2 linked regions of the Paracoccus pantotrophus genome follow. The protein of the gene in region 2 interacts with the protein of the main gene of each other region in a pairwise test. Links are inferred from orthologs where the notes say so. Each region holds a gene or a part of one and is shown on either strand. Other genes may lie near its edges. The genes, in order: ftsZ and rlmN.

The links.
Region 1: the proteins of rlmN (region 2) and ftsZ interact in binary tests that used the Escherichia coli proteins (3 or more experiments, as listed by UniProt). The link is inferred for Paracoccus pantotrophus from one-to-one orthologs.

What each region holds. Positions count from the first base shown.
Region 1 is NZ_CP044423.1:1,387,542-1,398,275, forward strand. Bases 4,456-7,427 are described here. They hold ftsZ (cell division protein FtsZ), read right to left. Parts: upstream 6,761-7,427; coding sequence 5,150-6,760; downstream 4,456-5,149. Other genes in these bases: lpxC (UDP-3-O-acyl-N-acetylglucosamine deacetylase), read right to left, coding at 4,456-4,914; ftsA (cell division protein FtsA), read right to left, coding at 6,981-7,427. In the rest of the region: ESD82_RS22110 (FadR/GntR family transcriptional regulator), read left to right, coding at 909-1,322; DNA repair protein RecN, read right to left, coding at 1,339-2,997; ESD82_RS06710 (outer membrane protein assembly factor BamD), read right to left, coding at 3,005-3,847; more of lpxC, read right to left, coding at 3,976-4,455; more of ftsA, read right to left, coding at 7,428-8,315; ESD82_RS06730 (cell division protein FtsQ/DivIB), read right to left, coding at 8,338-9,372; ESD82_RS06735 (D-alanine--D-alanine ligase), read right to left, coding at 9,360-10,283; murB (UDP-N-acetylmuramate dehydrogenase), read right to left, coding at 10,416-10,734. UniProt on the Escherichia coli protein: Essential cell division protein that forms a contractile ring structure (Z ring) at the future cell division site. The regulation of the ring assembly controls the timing and the location of cell division.
Region 2 is NZ_CP044426.1:257,455-268,119, forward strand. Bases 3,710-6,612 are described here. They hold rlmN (23S rRNA (adenine(2503)-C(2))-methyltransferase RlmN), read right to left. Parts: upstream 5,808-6,612; coding sequence 4,611-5,807; downstream 3,710-4,610. Other genes in these bases: gpmI (2,3-bisphosphoglycerate-independent phosphoglycerate mutase), read right to left, coding at 3,710-4,399; ESD82_RS11735 (invasion associated locus B family protein), read right to left, coding at 5,917-6,444; ESD82_RS11740 (asparaginase), read left to right, coding at 6,596-6,612. In the rest of the region: ESD82_RS11710 (RNA pyrophosphohydrolase), read right to left, coding at 1-235; ESD82_RS11715 (S41 family peptidase), read right to left, coding at 232-1,647; ESD82_RS11720 (murein hydrolase activator EnvC family protein), read right to left, coding at 1,644-2,879; more of gpmI, read right to left, coding at 2,876-3,709; more of ESD82_RS11740, read left to right, coding at 6,613-7,582; ESD82_RS11745 (TSUP family transporter), read right to left, coding at 7,764-8,522; ESD82_RS11750 (tyrosine recombinase XerC), read right to left, coding at 8,678-9,616; ESD82_RS11755 (DUF484 family protein), read right to left, coding at 9,613-10,323; fsa (fructose-6-phosphate aldolase), read right to left, coding at 10,323-10,665.

The sequences.
Region 1 (10,734 bases), on a different replicon or contig from region 2:
GCCAACTGCCGTCGGGCAGCTGTTCCCGGCTTTCGGCCAGTTTCGGCTGCAATCCGCCGCAGCCGCCCACATCGAGATAGGTCAGCGTTTCGCTGATGTTCTGCAACAGCGCCGCGCCGATGGTCGATTGCGTGGACATGCAGGGCTCCAGCAGGTCCACATCCTCGGCCATGACGATCCTGACGGCCCTGTCCTGCCCATGGCCGCCGCGGTCAGGCAGGTCGCCAGCAGCAGCCCTCCCAGCATTGCGGTCTTGCGGATCACGATCTTTCCTCCCAGAGGCAGTTCATCGATGTTCAGCGAAAGCCATGCGGCAGGAGCAGCGGATGCGCGCCAGCAGTCGCAGGCGCCGGGGTGCCGCGGGGCGATCTGGACGATCCCGCAAGCCTGTCCGGCGCCGCCGACCTGCTGGTGCAGGCCACGCCAGGCGATGCTTCTGACCGGCGGCGCCGCAGCCGAGGCCGTGCTGGCCGAAATGGGCGCGGACGGCGCTGGAGTTGCGCGGGGAATGCCTGCCGGTCGCCTTTGCCGGGGACCGCCGCATCATTGCGAAATCAGGCGGCTTCGGCGATGAAAAAACCCTTGCCACCATTCTGGCGATGTTTCGGGGCGAGTAGTGATGCCAGCAGTGGAAAAGACCGCACGGAAAAGCCTTGGCGAAATCGTCTATGAACGTATGGAGCGCGCGATCAAGTCCGGCTCCTACAAACCGGACGAGCGGCGGCCGAGTTCGAGGTCTCGCCCCGCGTCATCCGCGATGCGCTGAAACCTCTGCGCTAACACGGGCTGATCTATTCGCGCCGTGGTGCGGGCAGTTTCGTGCGCGCGATCGGGCTTAAGCAGCCGCTGGGCTTTGGCCCGTTGAAAACGTCCCGGACCTGCTCAGCTGCTATGAATCCCGCCTGACGCTGGAACCCTCAGCCGCCGTATTCGCGGCCGAACGCCATGACCCGCAAACCCTGGCGCAGATCCGCGACGCGCTGGAGCATAGGCGCGACGCGACCAATCCTCAGGTCCATCGAGAGGATGCGGATTTCCAGTTCCACCTCGCCATCGCCATCGCGGCGGAGGACAGCTATTTCTCGACCGCGATGGCGGCCCTGAAGGACCATATCACCGTGGGGATGCGCTTTCACGGCGTGTCGGTCAAGCGCGAGGCCAGCGGGCTGAGCCGCGTCTTCGACGAACATTTCGCGATCTTCGAGTCGATTCGGCAGAGACACGCGCAGCAGGCCCACGATCTCATGCATGCCCGCCTGTCGGAATCGCGCGACCGGCTGTCCGAGAAGAAGGAGCCGGCCCAGGCAATGAGCGCGGGCTAGCCCCCAGGATGCGGCATCAGGAGCCTACGACCTTGGGCTCAAGCAGCGCGCGCGCGGCCGCCTTGGCCGCAGCGGTGATCTCTTCGCCGGCGAGCATGCGGGCGATTTCCTCGATGCGCTGGCTGGCGGTCAGCGCAGCGACGTTCGAGGTGGTCATGCCGCCCGCGACCGATTTCGCCACTCGGAAATGATGCCCGCCAAGCGCCGCAACCTGCGGGCTGTGGGTGACGACCAGCACCTGCGCGCCCTCGGCCAGCCGCGCCAGGCGACGGCCGACCGCATCGGCGGTGGCGCCGCCGACGCCGCGGTCGATCTCGTCGAAGATCAGCACCAGCGCGTCATTGCCGCGCGCCAGGCAGACCTTGAGCGCCAGCAGGAAGCGCGACAGCTCGCCGCCCGAGGCGATGCGGTCCAGCGGCCCGGCCGGGGCGCCGGGATTGGTGGCGACGGTGAAGGCCACGGCATCGCAGCCCTCGGGGCCCGGCTCGGCCGCGGAAAGCCGGGTCTCGAAGACCGCCCGCTCCATCTTCAGCGGCGCGAGTTCGGCCGCCATCGCGGCATCGAGCCGCTTGGCGGCCGCGGCGCGCTGCTCCGACAGGGCCGCCGCGGCCGCGCCATAGGCGGCGTCGGCCGCCGCCACGGCCTCGCGCAGGCGCGCCAGGTCGCCTTCGCCCGCGTCGATCCGGCCCAGCCGGGCCCGCAAGGCATCGGCCAGCCCTGCCAGGTCGTCGGCCAGCACATCGTGCTTGCGCGCCAGCGCCCGCAACGCGAACAGCCGCTCCTCGGTCGTCTCCAGCTCGCGCGGGTCGAAATCCATCGCCTCCAGCGCCGCCTCGACGCCCGAGACCGCCTCGCCCAGCTCGATCAGCGCCCGCTGCAGCGCGGCGGCGGACGCCTCCAGCCGGCCCTCGGCCCGCTCGGCGGCACCGTCGAGCCAGCGCGCGGCATCCAGCATCGCGCCCTCGGCCCCTTGCGGCCCCAGGGCCTGCAAGGCCCGCGCCACGTCCTCGCGGATGCGTTCGGCGCCCTGCATGGCGCGGCGGCGCGTGTCTAGCTCCGCCTCCTCGCCCGGCTGCGGATCGAGCTTGTCGAGTTCGGCCACGGCATGGCGCAGGAAATCCTCTTCGCCCTTCGCCGCCGCCAGCGCCGCTTCGGCCCGTTCCAGCGCCGCGCGCGCCTCGCGCCGGGCGGCCCAGGCAGCACGGACCGGCCCCAGGTCCACCCCGGCAAAAGCATCCAGCAGCAGCCGGTGGCCGCGCGGGTTCAGAAGGCCGCGGTCGTCATGCTGGCCATGCAGCTCGACCAGCAGTTCCGAAAGCGTGCGCAAGACCTCGCCCGAGGCGCGGCGGTCGTTGATCCAGCCGGTCTTGCGCCCGTCCCCGGCATTCACCCGGCGGATGATCAGCTCGTCCGAGACCGGAAAGCCCGCCTCGTCCAGCAGGGTGCGGGCGGGGTGGCCGGGCGGCAGGTCGAAGACCGCCGTCACCTCGCCCTGGCTTGCGCCGGCGCGCACCAGATCGGCGCGGCCGCGCCAGCCCAGCACGAAGCCCAGGCAGTCGAGCAGGATCGATTTGCCCGCCCCCGTCTCGCCGGTCAGCACGTTGAGGCCCGGCCGGAACTCCAGTTCCAGCCGGTCGATCAGCAACATGTCGCGGATGTCGAGATGCCGCAGCATCGCCGGGCTACAGCCACTTGCCCTGGATGACCTGGCGATAGACCCGCGTCAGCCAGCTGTCGCCGCGCGCTTCGGCCTGCAGGCCGCGGCCGCGCAGCTGCGCAAAGGCATCCTGGTAGAAGGGTGAGGACTGGAAGTTGTGGCCCAGGATCGCGCCCGCCGTCTGTGCCTCGTCGTTCAGGCCGAGCGCCAGATAGGCCTCGACCAGGCGCATCAGCGCCTCGGGGGTGTGGGTGGTGGTCTGGAACTCCTCGACCACGACGCGGAAACGGTTGATCGCCGCGGTGTAATGCCCACGCTTGAGGTAGTAGCGGCCGATCTCCATCTCCTTGGCGGCAAGATGGTCGAAGGCCAGGTCGAATTTCAGGATGGCCGAGCGGGCATATTCGGTGTCGGGATATTGCTCGATCACCTCGCGCAGCGCCTGGAGCGCCTGGAAGGTCAGGCCCTGGTCGCGGCCGACCTCGTCGATCTGGTCGTAATAGCTGAGCGCCAGCAGGTATTTCGCATAGGCCGCGTCCTCGTCGCCCGGATAGGTGTCGATGAAGCGCTGCGCGGCGCCGCGCGCCTCTTCGTAGTCGCGGGCACGGTGATAGGCATAGGCCTGCATGATCAGCGCGCGCTTGGCCCATTCGGAATAGGGGTAAAGCCGCTCGACTTCGGAGAAATACTGCACCGCATCCTTGGGGCGGCGGGAATTCTCCAGCTCGTATTCGCCGCGCTTGTAGATCTGTTCGGCGGTGAAATTCTCGAATGATTCGGGCTTTTTCCCCGCACCGCCCGAACAGCCCGCCAGCAGGCCCAACGACAGCACAGCCGCGACCAAGGAACCCGATCTGATGCCTGTCATTCCATCCCGCCCGTCAGAAATTCACGTTCCCGCATGGGCAGAAGGCCCGCGCGGCCCGGCCGTCCTAGCACAGAAAATCGGGCTGCGCAAAATGCCAAAACGGCTAAACCGGCGCAGGGCCGCCACCTTCAGGCGACGGCCAACTGGCGGTTGCGAGGGGCGAGGCGCGCGGCCGAGGCGATCACCCCGGCGCCGGGCAGACGGCTTTCCATCGCCGGGGTCAGCGTGACCCATTCCCAGGCCTCCGGCTGGGCGAAAAGCGCGCGCAGCAGCTTGTTGGTCATGGCATGGCCGGCGCGGTGGCCGGTATAGCGCGCCAGGAGCGGCGCACCGGCCAGCGCCAGGTCGCCCACCGCGTCCAGCATCTTGTGACGCACGGCCTCGTCGCGGTGGCGCAACCCGCCCGGCGACAGCACCCGGTCGCCATCCACGACCACCGCGTTCAGATAGGTGCCGCCAAGCGCCAGCCCGTTCCGCTGCATCTGCACCACATCGGCCTGGCGGCAGAAGGTGCGGCTGTCCATCAGCTCGTGCACGAAGCTGCCATTTGCCATGTCGAGGTGCTTTTCCTGGCGGCCGATCGCCGCGTCGACGAAGTCGATGTCGAAATGGATCTCCAGGTGGTCGGCGGGCGAGAGGCGGGCGAAAGCCTCGCCCTGCCGCACCTCGACCTCGCGCAGCACGCGGATCGCGCGCAGCGGCGCCGCCTGCCGGCGCAGGCCGGCTTCCAGGATGCCCTGCACGAAAGGCGCCGAGGAACCGTCGAGAATCGGCACTTCCGGCCCGTTCACCTCGACCACGGCATTGTTGATGCCGGTGCCCGACAGCGCGGCCATCACATGCTCGACCGTCGAGACGGTGGCGCCGCGGCCGTTGTCCAGCAGGGTGCAAAGCTGCGAGGGGGTGACATGGTCCCAGCGCGCCGGGATCCGGGCGCCCCCCAGGTCGGTGCGCACGAAGACGATGCCGTGATCCGCCGGCGCCGGCAGGATCGTCAGCCGCACGGCCGCACCCGAATGCAGTCCGACGCCGCGGAACTGGGCTTTCTGAGCGATGGTGGTCTGCATGGTCTTGCCTGCCGATTCTTGTGAACTGAGCGTGCCACGGCAAGAAATCCGCGGCGCAAGGATCAGTTAGGCATCCCCCGCCGATTGCTCAAATAACCTTTTGTAACGGGGTGAAACAATCGGCCGCGGCTTGCGCCCCGCCCCCCACCTGCATCGGTAACGCCATGATCAAAAATGAAAAAAGGACCGCCGAAGCGGTCCTTCACGAAGTCGTCGCCGGAAATTTGTGATCGGCTCAATTCGCCTGGCGGCGCAGGAAAGCCGGGATTTCGACATTGTCGCCGGCCCGGTCGGGGCTGGCCAGATCGTCGAAACCGGCGTCGAAACCGCCGCGGTTGCGGGCCGCGACGCGCTCGTTCACGCGTTCGGCGATGGTCGAGGGCGCGGGCTTGTCCGCCTGCTCGCCATGGCCCGAGATGCGTTCCAGCATCCGGCTGAGCCCGCCCATGCGGCCCTGGGCGCGGCCCTGCTCGGCCGGCTGCTGCTGGGCGGCGCGATTCTGGGCCGCGGCCTGGCGCTCGGGCGCCTTCTGCACGGCAGCGGCCAGGCGCTGCATCACCGCATCCGACGGCGTGCCGGCCGGGGCCTGCGGGCGGGTGGGCGCGACGAAGCCGCCCGCATCGCCGTTCAGCGCGTCGCTGGGCGCGGCGGGCTGGCGCAGGTCCGGCTGATAGGCCGGACGCGGCATGTCGTCCTCGTCATAGCGTGCCGCCGGAGCCGAGGGCTGGACGCGCGCCGCCGGGGCGGGCTCGACCAGGGGCGCGGCGCGGCGCGGCGGAACCGGCAGCTCTTCCTCGACGGGCTTTTGCGCGACGGGCGGGTGCTGGGTCAGCGGCTCCTTCATGCCGCGGCGCGGCACGGGCAGCTCGGCCGCCGAGGCGTCGATGCCGGTGGCCACCACCGAGACGCGGATCGAGCCTTCCATCGACGGGTCCAGCGTCGAGCCGACGATGATGTTGGCGTCGGGATCAACCTTCTCGCGGATCTTCTCGGCCGCCTCGTCCATCTCGAACAGCGTCAGGTCATAGCCGCCGGTGATGTTGATCAAGACGCCCTTGGCGCCGTTCAGGCTGATCTCGTCCAGCAGCGGGTTGGCGATGGCCTTCTCGGCGGCCTGCACGGCGCGGTTCTCGCCCGAGGCCTCGCCGGTGCCCATCATCGCCTTGCCCATCTCGTCCATCACGGCGCGCACGTCGGCGAAGTCGAGGTTGATCAGGCCCGGGCGCACCATCAGGTCGGTCACGCCCTTGACGCCCTGGTAGAGCACGTCGTCGGCCATGGCGAAGGCTTCAGTGAAGGTGGTCTTTTCGTTGGCCAGCCGGAACAGGTTCTGGTTGGGGATAATGATCAGCGTGTCCACGACCTTCTGGAGCTGCTCGACGCCCTCCTCGGCCTGACGCATTCGCTTGGTGCCCTCGAACTGGAAGGGCTTGGTCACGACGCCGACGGTCAGGATGCCCATCTCGCGCGCGGCCTGGGCGATGATCGGGGCGGCGCCGGTGCCGGTGCCGCCGCCCATGCCGGCGGTGATGAAGCACATATGCGCGCCCATCAGGTGATCGACGATGTCCTCGATCGTCTCCTCGGCGGCCTTGGCACCGATCGAGGGCTTGGCGCCAGCGCCCAGCCCCTCGGTCACTTTCGGGCCGATCTGGATGCGGCTTTCGGCCTTGGAGGATTGCAGCGCCTGGGCGTCGGTATTCGCCACGACGAACTCGACCCCCTCCAGCTGCTTGTCGATCATGTTGTTGACCGCATTGCCACCCGCGCCACCGACGCCGAAGACGGTAATGCGCGGCTTCAGTTCCTGGTCATCATTCAGCATCAGGTGAATCTGCCGTTCCATCTCTCGCCTGCCTTCATCTGTTGCGCCGGACATAAGCGCAGTCCGGTCGAATCCCCGTATACCAGCCAGCCTAGCCAGATTCGCGCCGAGCGTCACCCGAAAAACACAGTTCGCACACCAAATATCGCGGTGGACGCTGGTGTTTTCGGCGGCATCTTGCCCATTCTGCTGCATGTGGTGGAGGCGCCCGCCCACACCACCGCATCCGGGTTCCGCGCCCCTACCAGTTGTTGCGGAACCAGCGATAGGCCCGGCGCAGGCTGCGCGCCGGATAGTGCTCGGCGGGCATGTCGAAATCCCACCATTCGTCCTGCGGATGCGCCGTCAGCAGCGCCAGTCCGATGGCCGAGGAAAAGCCCGGCGCGGTCGCGTTATGCGGCAGGCCCTGGATGCGCAGCGGCCGGCCGATGCGCACGTTCTGCCCCAGCATGCGCGCGGCCAGCGCATCGAGCCCCGGAATCTGGCTGCCGCCGCCGGTCAGCACGATCTGGCGCGAGGGCATGCAGTCGAAGCCGGCCGCGTCCAGGATCTCGCCCACCTTTTCCAGGATCTCCTCGACCCGCGGGCGCATGATGCCGATCAGGTCGGCGCGGCTGACGCTGCGGCGGTCGGTGTCCCAGTCGCCGGTCTCGCCGCCCAGTTCGATCATCTCGCGGTCGTCGCGGCCGGTGGCCTCCAGCCCGCCATGCAGGGTCTTGAGCCGCTCGGCCACGGCATGGCTGACGCGCAGCCCCTTGGCGATGTCCTGGGTGATCAGCTCGCCGCCGAAGCGGACGGCATCGGCAAAGATCATGTGCTTCTTGATGAAGACCGAAACCCCGGTGGTGCCGCCGCCCAGGTCGATGCAGGCGGCGCCCAGCTCCTGTTCGTCCTCGACCAGCGCGGCAAGGCCCGAGGCGTATGAGGCCGAGGCCACGCCCGCCAGTTCCATGTCGCAGCGCCGGATGCAATGCACCAGGTTGCTGGCCGCATCGCCGTCGATGGTCAGCACATGCATGTCGCAGGCCAGCCGGCTGCCCGACTGGTCGCGCGGGTCCGACAGACCCGAGCGGCCGTCCAGCGCAAAGTTCACCGGCTGGGCGTGCAGCACCTCGCGCCCGCGGCCGAAATCGGGCACCTCGCAGGCGGCCAGGACGCGGGCCACGTCGCCCTCGCCGACCTTGCCGGCGGGCAGCACGATCTCGCCGGCCAGGCCATAGCTGGCCGGGCGCGCGCCCGAGATGCAGGCGATGACGTGATCGACGCGCACCCCCGCGACCTTCTGCGCCGACTGGATCACGGTGCGGATGGCGCGCTCGGTCTCGGCCATGGTCTCGATCTCGCCGTAGCGCATCCCGCGCGCGCGGGTGGTGGCGGTGCCGATGACGCGGAAATTCGACTGGCCGGCCATGGGGCCGACGCCGTCGGTCTCGCGGAACTGGCTCGGGCCGTCGAATTGCAGCACCAGGCAGGCGATCTTCGAGGTTCCGATGTCCAGAACCGCGATGACGCCGCGCTGCATGGCCTGGCGGCGCATGTTCCGCATTGCCCGCTGGCCCTGATACAGATCCTTCATCTCACCTGCCTCCTTTGCGCTGTCAGCCGCTTTTCCGCGCGGTCTTTGCCGCCTTGCCCGCCGTCGCCCCCGCCGCGGCGTCGGGCGGCAGCGGCAATCCGTCCGCGCCCAGTTCCGGCTGGCCGCGGGCGCGGCGGATGGCGTTCTGCGCCTCCAGCCCCAGCCGCACCACGGGCCGCGCCTCCTGCCGCAGGTCGACGACCGAAAGGTCGCGGTCCAGCATGTGCAGCGCGCGGTCCAGCGCGATGGCGCGCTCCAGCGCCTGCAGCGCCTTGTCCTCGGGCAGCTTGATACGCTGGCCGCGGTCCAGCACCACGTCCCAGCGCCGCTCGCCCATGCGCTCCAACCCGCGCAGCCGCGGCAGGATCGGCCCGGCGGCATCGATCAGCGCCAGCGCCTCGGCCGCGGCGCGGTCGGCGCCCTCGCCGGCGACGATGGGCAGGTCGCCCCGCACCTCGCGCCCCGTGACCGAGGCGACGCGGTGCCCGGTCTTGTCCAGCAGCTCGATGCCGCGGGCATGGCGCCACAGCAGGGCCGGCACCCGTTCGGTCACGACGGCCGACAGCACCCCCCCCGGCTTGATGCGCAGGTCCACCGCCTCGACGGCATCCAGCTTCAGCACCCGCTCGCGCAGCTTTTCCAGGTCGATGTCAAAGCTCGAGGCCGGCAGGTCCACCGGCAGCATGGCGCGCAGCCCCTTGTCCACCGCGGGCGAGGCGCCCTCGATGGTCATCATCCTGACCATGAATTCGTCGCGGTGCTGGATGCGGTCCACGATGGCGTCGATGCCGCCGGTCAGGTTGGCGCGGCGCGTGTCGTCCGACAGCCAGATCCCCGCCACCAGCGCCGCCAGAAAGGCGGGCAGGCCGACATGCACCAGCCGCCGCACCAGCGGCCGCAGCATCATCCGGTTCAGCCGGTAGGCCAGGCGCGAGGGCGCGGGATCCTTGCGCGGCGTGCGCGGCGCCACCGGGGCGGGACGCGCGGGTGCGGGACGCACCGGCGCCGGCCGCCCGCCCGGCCCCTGGCCGCGGTGAAAGGGGTTCAGGCCCTGCATAGCGCCTCCTCGACGATCCAGCGGCAAAGCGCGGGAAAGTCCATGCCGGCATGGGCCGCCTGCTCGGGGGCAAGCGAGGTGGGGGTCATGCCGGGCTGGGTGTTCACCTCGAGGATAATCAGCCCGCCCAGCCCGCGGCTTTCGTCCCAGCGGAAATCGGTGCGGGTCAGCCCGCGGCAGCCCAGCGCCCGATGCGCCCGCACGGCCTGGTCGCGGCAGGCGGCGGCGATTTCCGGCGGGATCTCGGCGGGGATGACATGGCGCGAGCCGCCGGGCTTGTATTTGGCGTCGTAGTCGTACCAGCCCTCAGTCACGATCTCGGTCACGCCAAGCGCGCGGTCGCCCAGCACGGCCACGGTCAGCTCGCGCCCCGGCGCATAGGTCTCCACCATGACCCGCGCGGGCATCCGGTCGGAAAGCTGCGGCGGGCCGTTGGCGGCCTCGTGCACGATATAGACCCCGACCGAGGAGCCCTCGTCGTTCGGCTTGACCACATAGGGCGGCGCCATGACGTGACGGGCGCGCACCTCGGCGGCATCGGCGATCAGGCTGTCCAGCACCGGCAGGCCGGCAAGGCGCAGGATCTCCTTGGCGCGGGACTTGTCCATGGCCAGCGCCGAGGCCAGCACGCCGGAATGGGTATAGCGCCAGCCCAGCCATTCCAGCAGGCCCTGCACGCAGCCATCCTCGCCCCAACGGCCATGCAGGGCGTTGAAGACCACGTCCGGCGCATGTTCGGCCAGACGCGCGGGCAGATCCCTGCCCGCATCCAATTCGACGACTTCATAGCCCGCCTGCCGCAGCGCAACCGCGCATTCACGCCCCGACGAGAGCGAAACCTCGCGCTCGGCCGAGGGTCCGCCCATCAGGACTGCGACTTTCGGGGCCGACCTGCTCGACCTGCCCGCCAATGTTCTGCCTCATGTTCCCCGGTTGGTCCGGGTAATTATGCGGTCAGGATAGCCGCTTGGGCGGAATCACAAAAGTCCCTTTTCGCGTCTTGCGCGATATTTCCGGCGATGACGGCGGGTTACGGCCGGTTCCTAGGGCTGGCCTACGCGGATGACTTCCCATTGCAGCTCGTGCCCGCTGGCCTCGCGCACGCGGGCGCGCACCAATTCGCCCAGGGCCTCCAGCTCGGCGGCGGTGGCGCCATCGGCGTTCAGCAGGAAATTGGGGTGCTTTTCCGACATCTGCGCCCCGCCCAGGCGGTGGCCGCGCAGGCCGGCAGCGTCGATCAGCGACCAGGCCTTCAGCTCGTGGCTGTCATCCGCCCGCCCGGTCGAGGAAAACCCGGCCGGGTTGCGAAAGGTCGAGCCGGCGCTGCGTTCGCGCGTGGGCTGGCTCGCATCGCGGCGCGCC
Region 2 (10,665 bases):
TTTCCGCCAGCACATCGACCAGGTCGGTGGTCACCCCGGTTTCCTCGACCAGCTCGCGCAGCGCCGCCTGGCGCGGGGTCTCGCCCCGGTCGATGCCGCCCTGCGGCATCTGCCAGGCCGGGCCGGGATTGTCGATGCGCTGCCCGGCAAAGACCAGCCCCGCCGGGTTGATCAGCACCACGCCCGCACAGGGGCGATAGGGCAGGCCCGAGGGACCAAGCAGGTCCGCGCTCATTCCGCCTGCGCCCCCTGGGCCGCATCCTCGCCGGTGACGGCGGGCTTTGCGGCATCGGGCACGGCCTGGGCATGATAGTCCACCGCCGCCAGGCCCTTGAGGATATCCACGGCATAGGCCAGCTGGTAATCCTCCTCGCGCAGCTTGGCGGTGGCCTCGACCTGCTTGGCCTCTTCCTCGATCTGCTTGCGTTCCTCGTCGCTGATCGAATCGTTGTTCAGCGCCCCGCGCAGATCCGCTTCCGAGTTCAGGAATTTCGATTCGGTCCGCGGCTTGCCGGCCTCGTCCTCCTCCTGCGGTTTCGGCGCGGGCTGTTCGACGATGATGTCGGGCTGGATGCCCAGCGACTGGATCGACCGGCCCGAGGGTGTGTAATAGCGCGCCGTGGTCAGCCGGATGGCGCTGTCCGAGGTCACTGGCATCACCGTCTGCACCGAGCCCTTGCCGAAGCTTTTGGTGCCCACGACGATGGCGCGGCGATGGTCCTGCAGCGCGCCGGTGACGATCTCCGAGGCCGAGGCGGAGCCGCCGTTGATCAGCGTCACCATGGGCTTGCCCTGCGCCAGGTCGCCGGGCTTGGCGTTCCAGCGCTCGCTTTCCTCGGGCTTGCGGCCGCGGGTCGAGACGATCTCGCCCTTGTCGAGGAAGGCGTCCGAGACCTCGATGGCCTGGTTCAGCAGCCCGCCCGGATTGTTGCGCAGGTCCAGAACGAAACCCGTCACCTTGTCGATGCCGCCCGCTTCCTTGATCGCCTTGTCCATCTCGGTCTTCAGGGTCGAGAAGGTCTCGTCGTTGAAGGTGGTGACGCGCAGCACCACGGCATGGCCCTCGATGCGGGTCTTGACCACGGTCAGCTTGATCGTGTCGCGGGTGATGGTCAGGTCGAAGGGCTCCTTCTCGCCCTCGCGCAGGATGGTGATCTTGATCTCGGACCCGACGGGGCCGCGCATCTTCTCGACCGCTTCGTCCAGGTTCATGCCCATCAGCGATTCGCCGTTCACATGGGTGATGTAGTCGCCGGCCCTGACCCCGGCCTCGGCCGCCGGCGTGTCGTCGATGGGCGAGATCACCTTGACCAGCCCGTCCTCCTGCCCGACCTCGATCCCCAGCCCGCCGAAGCTGCCGCGGGTCTGGGTCTGCATGTCGTCGTAATCCTTGGCCGACAGGAACGAGCTGTGCGGGTCGAGCGAGGTCAGCATGCCGTTGATCGCCGCCTCGATCAGCTTCTTGTCGTCCACCTGCTCGACATAGTCGGCGCGCACCCGCTCGAACACGTTGCCGAACAGGTCCAGCTGCTCATAGACCGAGGCGTTCCTGCCCGATTCCTGCGCGACCAGCGGGCCGGCGAATTGGGTGGCGACGGTGATGCCCGCAAGCGTGCCGATCGCCCCTGCCAGAAGATAATGTTTCATTCAGTTCCGTCCTGCCCGGTTGCGTTGCGGCCTGTCCCGTCCGCGGCCTCTCCGACAATGGGATTCATCACGAACCACTCTGCCGGGTCTAGTGTTTCCTTGCCCTTGCGAAGTTCAACATACAGTGTCTCGGTCTGTCCAGCACCGCCTCCGGCGGCGGCATTGGCGACGAATTCGGCGCCGAACTCCTGCGCGGGCGGTTCCTGCCCGCCCATCAGCCCCACCGGCTCGCCCGCCGCCAGCACGTCGCCCGTCTCGCCGAAGACCTGCGCCAGACCGGCGAATATCATCAGATACCCGCGCGCGGGCTCAACGATCATCACATTGCCGTAATCAAGCAGCGGACCGCGATAGCGGATCGTCGCAGGCCAGGGCAGCGTGACCAGCGCGGCGGGTGCGGTGGCGATGACCATGCCGGGCCGGCGCACCCCCGCGGCGTCGGGCTCGTCATAGCGGTGCAGCACCCGGCCCAGGACCGGCAAGGGCAGGCTGCCCTGCGCGCCCTCGAAATCGGCCATGGGGGCGCCCACGTCCTGCTCCATCCCGGCGATGCCCGATGCAAGCGCGTCCAGCGTATCGGCCGATTCCACCAGCGCGGTCAGTTCCCTGGGATCCTCGCCGAAGCGCACCGGCAGGCTGGAGCGGTCCGTCACCGCCGAGGCCAGCAGCCGCCGCGCCTCCTGCACCTGCCCGAGCCCCTGCGCCAGCGTGTTCGCGGCGTTCAGCTGGATCGTGCGCACGGCGCGGATCTCCTCCAGCTTCTGCTGCATCTCGCGGGCCTCGGCTTCCAGCCCCGGCGCGACCGAGGACAGGATCATCCCGGCGCGGGCCGAGGATTGCGGCCCCGAGGGATGCAGAAGCAGCACGGTCTCGGGCGATTTCTGCATCGAGGTCATCACCCCCAGCGCCCGGCCCAGCCGCTCGCGCCGGGCGTCGAACTCGGCGCGGATCTCCTGCTCGCGGATGCCGGCACGGCGCAAACCCTCGCGCAGCGCGGCCATGCCCTGCTCATAGGCGCGGATCATCCGGGTCAGCGAGGCGACCTGATCGTCCTCGGTCAGCGCCTCGTCCAGCTGGCCCACGGCGGCGCGCAGCAGGTCGGCCGCCTCGGCCGCCTCCTGCGCGGCCAGGTCCAGTTGCGAATCGCCCTGCGCGGGCGTCGCCGGCTGGGCCGGGGCTATCGAGCCGAGCCCGAAGGCCAGCAGAATGGGCAGCAGCAGCCTGGGTTTCATGCCCGCTCGATCAGCGAGGTGCCGGTCATCTCGGGCGGCAGGTCCAGGCCCATCAGGTCCAGCACCGTCGGCGCCACGTCGGCCAGCCGGCCGTTGCGCAGCGTCGCGCCCTCGGGCCCGCCGAAGACGATCACCGGCACCGGGTTGGTGGTATGGGCGGTATGCGGCCCGCCGGTCTCGGGGTCGATGGTGGTCTCGCAATTGCCGTGATCGGCAATGACCACCGCGGCACCGCCGGATTTTTCCAGGGCTGCCAGCATCATGCCCAGCCCCTTGTCCACCGCTTCGCAGGCGCGGATGGCGGCGGGCAGGCTGCCGGTATGCCCGACCATGTCGGGATTGGCATAGTTCACCACGATCAGATCGTAGCCTGCCTCGATGGCCTCGACGAGCTTGGCGCTGACCTCGGGCGCGGCCATTTCGGGCGCCAGGTCATAGGTCGCGACCTTGGGGCTGGCCGGCATGAAGCGGTCCTCGCCCGGCTCGGGGGTTTCCTTGCCGCCGTTCAGGAAGAAGGTGACATGCGGATATTTCTCGGTCTCGGCCAGGCGGAACTGGCGCAGGCCCTTGGCCGCGACCCAGGCGCCCAGCGTGTTCACCACCTGCCGCTTGGGATAGGCGGCCTGCATGTATTCGTCATGGCTGGCCGAATAGTCGACCATGCCCAGCAGCGCCGCCCATTGCGGCCGCCGGCCGGTGTCGAAGGCGGCGAAGTCCGGCTGGCCGATGGCGGCCAGGATCTCGCGCGCCCGGTCGGCGCGGAAATTGAGGCAGAAGAAGCCGTCGCCGTCCCCGGCGCCCGCATAGCCGTCGATCACCGTGGGCTGGATGAACTCGTCGGTTTCGTCGCGGGCATAGGCCTCGGCCACGGCCTGCGCGGCATCGGGGGCGGGCAATCCCTCGGCGCGGACCATGGCGGCATAGGCCCGGGCGACGCGTTCCCAGCGGTTGTCGCGGTCCATGGCGTAATAACGGCCGATGACGGTGCCGATGCGGGCGGCCTCGGGCAGGGCGCGCTGAAGCTCGGTGACGAAGCCCGCGGCCGATGCCGGCGGCACGTCGCGGCCATCGGTGATGGCATGGACCACCACCGGCACGCCCTTGTCGGCCACGGCGCGGGCGGCGGCGATGACATGCTGGACATGGCCATGCACGCCGCCGTCCGAAACGACGCCCATCAGATGCGCGGTGCCGCCGCTGGCCTTGAGCTTGCGGATGAACTCACCCAGCGCGGCATTCTCGTAGAAGCTGCCGTCCTCGATCGCCAGGTCGATCTGGCCCAGGTCCATGGCCACGACGCGGCCGGCGCCGATATTGGTGTGCCCGACCTCGGAATTGCCCATCTGTCCCCTGGGCAGGCCGACATCGGGGCCGAAGGTCACCAGCGTCCCATGCGGACAGCCGCGCATCAGCCGGTCGAAATGCGGCGTCCTGGCCTGGTCGGGTGCGCTCTGCTCGGGTCGCGAGGAAATGCCCCAGCCATCGAGGATGCAAAGGACGACGGGTTTCGGACGGGTCATGCGGCACCTCTTTCGCGGGTCGCGACGCTTCTACGACTGCGGGGCGCGCGGGGCAAGGTCGCCGCGGATCTTGCCGGATTCGTGAAGCGCCCCGCCCCTTCGGTACTGTTGCAGGGGTATTTATGGAACGAAGAAGCCCGGAGTCGGGCCAGGACTTCTTCGTTCTTCAAATACCCATGCGGCCGGGCCGCAGGCGCAAGGCATGATGCCGTTAGGCGCGGGCCTCGGCCGCGATCTGGGCGGCGGATTTGCGGCCGCGCTCGGTCGCGGATTTCAGCTGGCCGCAGGCGGCCATGATGTCCTCGCCCCTGGGCGTGCGGATGGGCGAGGCATAGCCGGCCTTGTGGACGATGTCGGCGAAGGCCTCGATCCGCTCCCAGCTGGAACGGCGATAGGGCGAGCCGGGCCATTCGTTGAAGGGGATCAGGTTCACCTTGGCCGGGATGCCGCGGATCAGCCGGACCAGCCGGCGCGCATCCTCGTCGCTGTCGTTCACCCCGTCCAGCATCACGTATTCGAAGGTGATGCGTTCCGAGTTCGACAGCCGCGGATAGTCGCGCAGCGCATTCAGCAGCGTTTCGATGTTCCACTTCTTGTTCACCGGCACCAGCCTGTCGCGGGTCTCGTCGGTGGTGGCATGGAAGCTGACCGCCAGCAGGCAGCCGATCTCCTCGGCGGTCCTGGCGATTTCCGGGACGATGCCGCTGGTCGACAGCGTGACGCGGCGGCGCGACAGGCTGATGCCTTCGCCATCCATCACCACCTTCATCGCGTCGCGGACATTGTCGAAATTGTAGAGCGGCTCGCCCATGCCCATCAGCACCACGTTCGAGACCAGCCGCGTCTCGTCCTTGGGCGCGCCGGGCTTCGGCCATTCGTCCAGGTCGTCGCGGGCCACCAGCACCTGGCCGACGATCTCGCCCGCGGTCAGGTTGCGCACCAGCTTCTGCGTGCCGGTGTGGCAGAAGGAACAGGTCAGCGTGCAGCCCACCTGGCTAGAGATGCAAAGCGTGCCGCGGTTTTCCTCGGGGATATAGACGGTCTCAACCTCATGGCCGCCATTGATGCGCAGCAGGTACTTGCGGGTGCCGTCGGCGCTGATCTGGCGCGTGACGATCTCGGGCAGGGCGATCTCGAACTTCTCGGCCAGGAGCGCGCGGTAATCCTTGGCCAGGTTGGTCATCTGCGCGAAATCACGCACGCCCCAGTGATAGATCCATTGCCAGATCTGGCCGACGCGCATCCTGGCCTGCCGTTCCGGCGTGCCGGCCTCGACCAGCGCCTCGTGCAGCTGCTCGCGGGTCAGGCCGACCAGGTTGCGGCGCGCCGTCTCGGGCAGCTTGCGCGGGATGGTCAGCAGATCCTGGGTGATCGGGGCAGAGGGCGTGACGGGCGACGGGGCGTTCATGGCTGGCTTGTCCGGGCGGCAAGGGGGCAATGGGCCTATATAGAACAAGGCGGCCCAAAAGAAAACAGGGGCTCGCGCCCCTGTCCGCTGCGGTTCCGGCAGTTGCGGATTATTTGCAGGCGGCCTGGGCCTTGTTCGTCGCGGCGGTGATGCCCGACAGGCTGAAGGTGTCCTTGGTCACGGTGCCCCGCGCCGAGCGCCCGGTCACCACCGCAGTCGAGCCCGCCCGCAGCGCCGAGACCAGCTTGGCATCATCGGCCGGAGAGCCGGTCCAGGCGCTTTCGCCCTCGGTGAACAGCTTGAAGACATTGCCGCCGACATTCACCTCGACCGCCGAATCGGGGGCGAAGGGATAGCCGCCCGAGAACGAGACCTCGCCCGACTGGCCGGGCCGATAGGCGACGTAAAGCCGGATGTCGCCACGCGTCACTTCCTTGGGCTTGCCGTTCGTGTCCAGGTTCTGGGTGGATTTCGGGGCCGACACTGCCCAGCATTCCTTGGGGCTGGTCGCCGAGAAGACGGTCCAGTCGCCCTCGGTCCCGATCACATTCGTCGAGTCCTGGGCCAGGACCGGCGAAGACGCGGCGATCGCAATTGCGGCGGCTGCCGCTGCGGCGCGCGGCGCGAATTTCAACATGCTCTGGCCTCCTGCCATGGTCCGGTTTGTTCCGGCTTGTTGCCGATGACGGTGGTGTTTTCAACCATCTGGCGGCAAGATAATGCGAAAAGGAAGCCGTGAAAAACCCCCGTTCGCGGAAAATCGCGCGATTGTCAGAGGAAAAGCAACCATGACCGCAGCCAGACTCATCGAATTGTGGCGGGGCGGCATGCGCGAAAGCACCCATCTGGGCCATGTGGTGATATCGGACGCGAATGGCATCGTCGAAGCCTGGGGCAATCCGGGTGCGGTGATCTATCCGCGCTCGTCCTGCAAGATGATCCAGGCGCTGCCGCTGGTCGAAAGCGGGGCGGCCGATGCGGCGGGGCTGGGAAGCGAGCATCTGGCCCTGGCCTGCGCCAGCCATAGCGGCGGGCGCATTCATACCGAGCGGGTCGCGGCCTGGCTGTCCGGCCTGGGGCTCGACGACGGCGACCTGCGCTGCGGCGCGCATCTGCCAGGCGATCCGGCCGAGCGCAAGCGGCTGATCTGCTCGGACGAAAGCCCCTGCCAGGTCCACAACAACTGCTCGGGCAAGCATGCCGGTTTCCTGACGCTGAAACGGCACATGAATGCCGGCCCGGAATATGTCGAGATCGACCATCCCGTGCAGCGCGCCGTGCGCCGCGCCTTCGAGGAGGTGACGGGCGAGACCGCGACCGGCTGGGGCATCGACGGCTGCTCAGCACCGAATTTCGCCTGCACGGTCGAGGGGCTGGCCCATGCCATGGCCGGTTTCGCCCGGCCGGGCGCCGGCGCGCGGGGCTGGGCGCAGCGGCGCCTGGTCGAGGCGATGCTGGCCCATCCGGAGCTGGTCGCCGGCGAAGGCCGGGCCTGCACCGAGTTGATGCGGGCCATGCAGGGCCGCGCCGCGGTCAAGACCGGGGCCGAGGCGGTTTTCGTCGGCATCGTCCCCGAACGCGGGCTGGGCATCGCGCTGAAGATCGCGGATGGCGGCACCCGCGGCGCCGAGGCCGCGATTACCGCGCTGATGGTGCATCTGGGCCTGCTGGAGGAAGCCCATCCGGTGGTGCAGAAATACCTGACCGGGCCCATGCGCAACTGGCGCGGCCTGGCGACGGGCGAATTGCGCCGGGCCGAGGGGTTCCCGAGCTGATCCGGGCGCGCAGCCTTCCCGATCAGATCGGGGGCTTTGCCCCCGCGCGTTCCGCGCTCCCCCAGGATATTTGGACAAGAAAGAACCCCAGGCCCCGGCCGCTTCTTCCTTGGGCAAATATCCTGCGGGGGAAGCCCGTCGGGCTTGCCCGGCGGGCGTGGGGGCGCAAAGCCCCCAACCTTCAGAGAATCTGCCAGATCAGCCGCAGCGCCAGCGCGGTCGAGGTTGCGACCAGCAAGGGCTTGATGACCCGCGCACCGATCCGTATCGCCAGCCTCGCGCCGAGCAGGGCGCCGGCAATCTGCGCCAGCGCCATGACGGTGCCGACCAGCCAGAGCGGCTTGCCTACCGCCGCAAAGGCGACCAGCCCGCCCAGGTTCGAAGCGAAGTTCAGCAGTTTCGTATACGCCGTCGCCTTGAGGATGCCGTAGCCGGCCAGCATGACGAAGCCCAGCATGAAAAAGGATCCCGTGCCCGGCCCGACCAGCCCGTCATAGAAGGCGACGAGGGGCACGACCGAGGCGGTGAAGGCGGCCGGGGCGATGCGGCGCATGCGGTCGGTATCGTTCAGCCCCGGCTTCAACGCGAAGAAGGCGGCGATGCCGATCAGCAGCAGCGGCAGGCCGTAGCGCAGCGCCTGCGCCGGGATCCAGCTGACCAGCAGCGCGCCGCAAAGCCCGGCCGCGAAGGCGACCGCCGCCGCGCCGCTCTGCCCGCGCAGGTCCACGAGCCCGCTGCGGGCATAGGAGATCGCCGCCGTCCCTGCGCCGAAGACGCCCTGGACCTTGTTCGTGGCCAGCGCCTGTGCCGGCGGCAGGCCGGCCAGCATCAGGGCGGGGACGGTGATCAGCCCGCCCCCGCCGGCGATGGCATCGACGAAGCCGGCGGCGAATGCGGCGCCGGCCAGGAGCAGCACGAGATCGAGGGAGAGTTCGAACATGCCGCCCCTTTGGGATGCCGCGCGGGAAATGTAAAGCCGGCGCGGGCGGCGGGGTCGCATGGGTATTTGCGGAACGAAGAAGTTCTGGCGAAAGGCCGGGCGCGGCCTCTGCCGGTCGCCCGGCCGGTTGGGTATTTGGGAAAGGGCGAAACCGCTCAGGCGCGGGGATGGGCGGCGCGATAGACCGCCATCAGGTGGGCGTCGTCCACGCCGGTATAGACCTGGGTCGTGGACAGGCTGGCATGGCCCAGCAGCTCCTGGATCGTGCGCAGGTCGCCCCCCGCCGCCAGCAGATGCGTGGCGAAGGAGTGGCGCAGCGCATGCGGCGTTGCCGTCGGCGGCAGGCCCAGCACCTGGCGCGCCTGGCGCATCGCGGACGCGACCAGCGTGGGGCTGAGCCGGCCGCCGCGGGCGCCGCGAAACAGCGGCGCCTTGGCCTCCAGCGGATAAGGGCACAGGCGCAGGTAATCGGCGATGGCCTTGCGCGCGATGGGCAGGACCGGCACCTGGCGTTCCTTGCCGCCCTTGCCGCGGAGTGTCAGCACCTCGCGCAGCGGCCAGTCGGCGCCGTCGAGCCCCAGCGCCTCGGAGATGCGCAGCCCGCAGCCCCAGAGCAGCGTCAGCACCGCCGCGTCGCGGGCGGCGATCCAGGCCTCGGGATGGGCGCTGGCGGCGATGTCCAGCACCGCCTGCGCCTGGTCCGGCGCCAGCGGCCGCGGCAGCGAGCGGGTGAATTTCGGGCTGCGCGAGGCCAGCGCCCTGGAGGCGTCGAAGCCGTGGCGGTCCGACATCCAGCGGATGAAGCTGCGCGTCGCCGAAAGCCTGCGCGCCAGCGAGCGGGGCGAAAGCCCGCGGCCGCGCTCGGCGGCGGCAAAGGCCCGCATGTCGGATTGCGTCAGCCCGGCCAGCGTCGCCGGCAGGGCGGGCGTGCCGTGATAGCCGCCGAGGAAGGCCAGGAAGGCCAGAAGGTCGGCCTGATAGGCGCGGATGGTGTGGTCGGAACGGTCGCGGGTCGCGCGCTCGCTGTCGAGCCAGCGCGCGAGGTTCTCGGCCATGGCCGGGGCCAGCGCCAGGGGCTTGGCCCCGCCGGTCATGTCCTGAGCCAGGAGATCAGCACCAGCCGGAATGCCTGGCCGAAGAAGCGCAGAAGATCCGTGCCCTGGGCCGGGTTGAAGCGCCCCAGATCGGCCGAGCCCATCAGCAAGAGCGCCGGGAAGCGGCCGGGGCCGAGATCGATGGGCAGCAGCGCCTCGGAGCGGATCGGCGCGCGGGCCTCGCCATGGAAGGGCAAGGTCTCGCGCGCCACGCGGCGCAGCACGATGTCGTCGCCGCGCGGCATCCGCCGCCCGCCCGAGATCAGCCGGGCCACCGTGCCGGAGGGCGCGATCACCAGCGGGCCGCTGGCCTCGGGCGCCGGGATCTCGCCGCCCGATTCCATCACCAGCCGCAGGGTTTCCACCCGCAGGATCGGCGCCACGGCGATGTCGAGGTTTTCCAGGAACTCCTCGAAATCCGTCGGTTCCAGCAGCGACAGCACGGCGCGGTGGATGGTGTTCATCCCCGACTGGTTGTCATAGGCGGCCGAGATCACCGATTCATGCGCCGCCTCGAGCCGGTCGAGCCGCGATTCCAGCGCCTGCATGGCGCGGCCGCGGATGTCGATGACGTTCTCGCCCACCTCGGCCTCGCGCGCGCCGATTAGCGCGCGCATCAGGTCGCGATCCGCGAGGATCAGCTCGGGCTGTGCCAGCAGCCGGGCGCGGATCTCCTCGGTCAGTTCGGCCGCGGTCTGCTCGGTCATCAGACGATCTTCTGCCCGGTCTTGGCCCAGTCGGCGGTGAACTGCTCCAGCCCCTTGTCGGTCAGCACGTGATTCGCCATCGCCTTGATGACCGCGGGCGGGGCGGTGATGACGTCGGCGCCGATGCGGGCGGCGTCGGTGATGTGGTTCACCGAGCGGATCGAGGCGGCCAGGATCTGGGTCTGGAAGTCGTAATTGTCATAGATCTCGCGGATCTGGGCGATCAGTTCCATGCCGTCGAAGTTGATGTCGTCGAGCCGGCCGATGAAGGGGCTGATGAAGGTGGCGCCGGCCTTGGCGGCCAGGATCGCCTGCGCGGCCGAGAAGCACAGCGTCACGTTC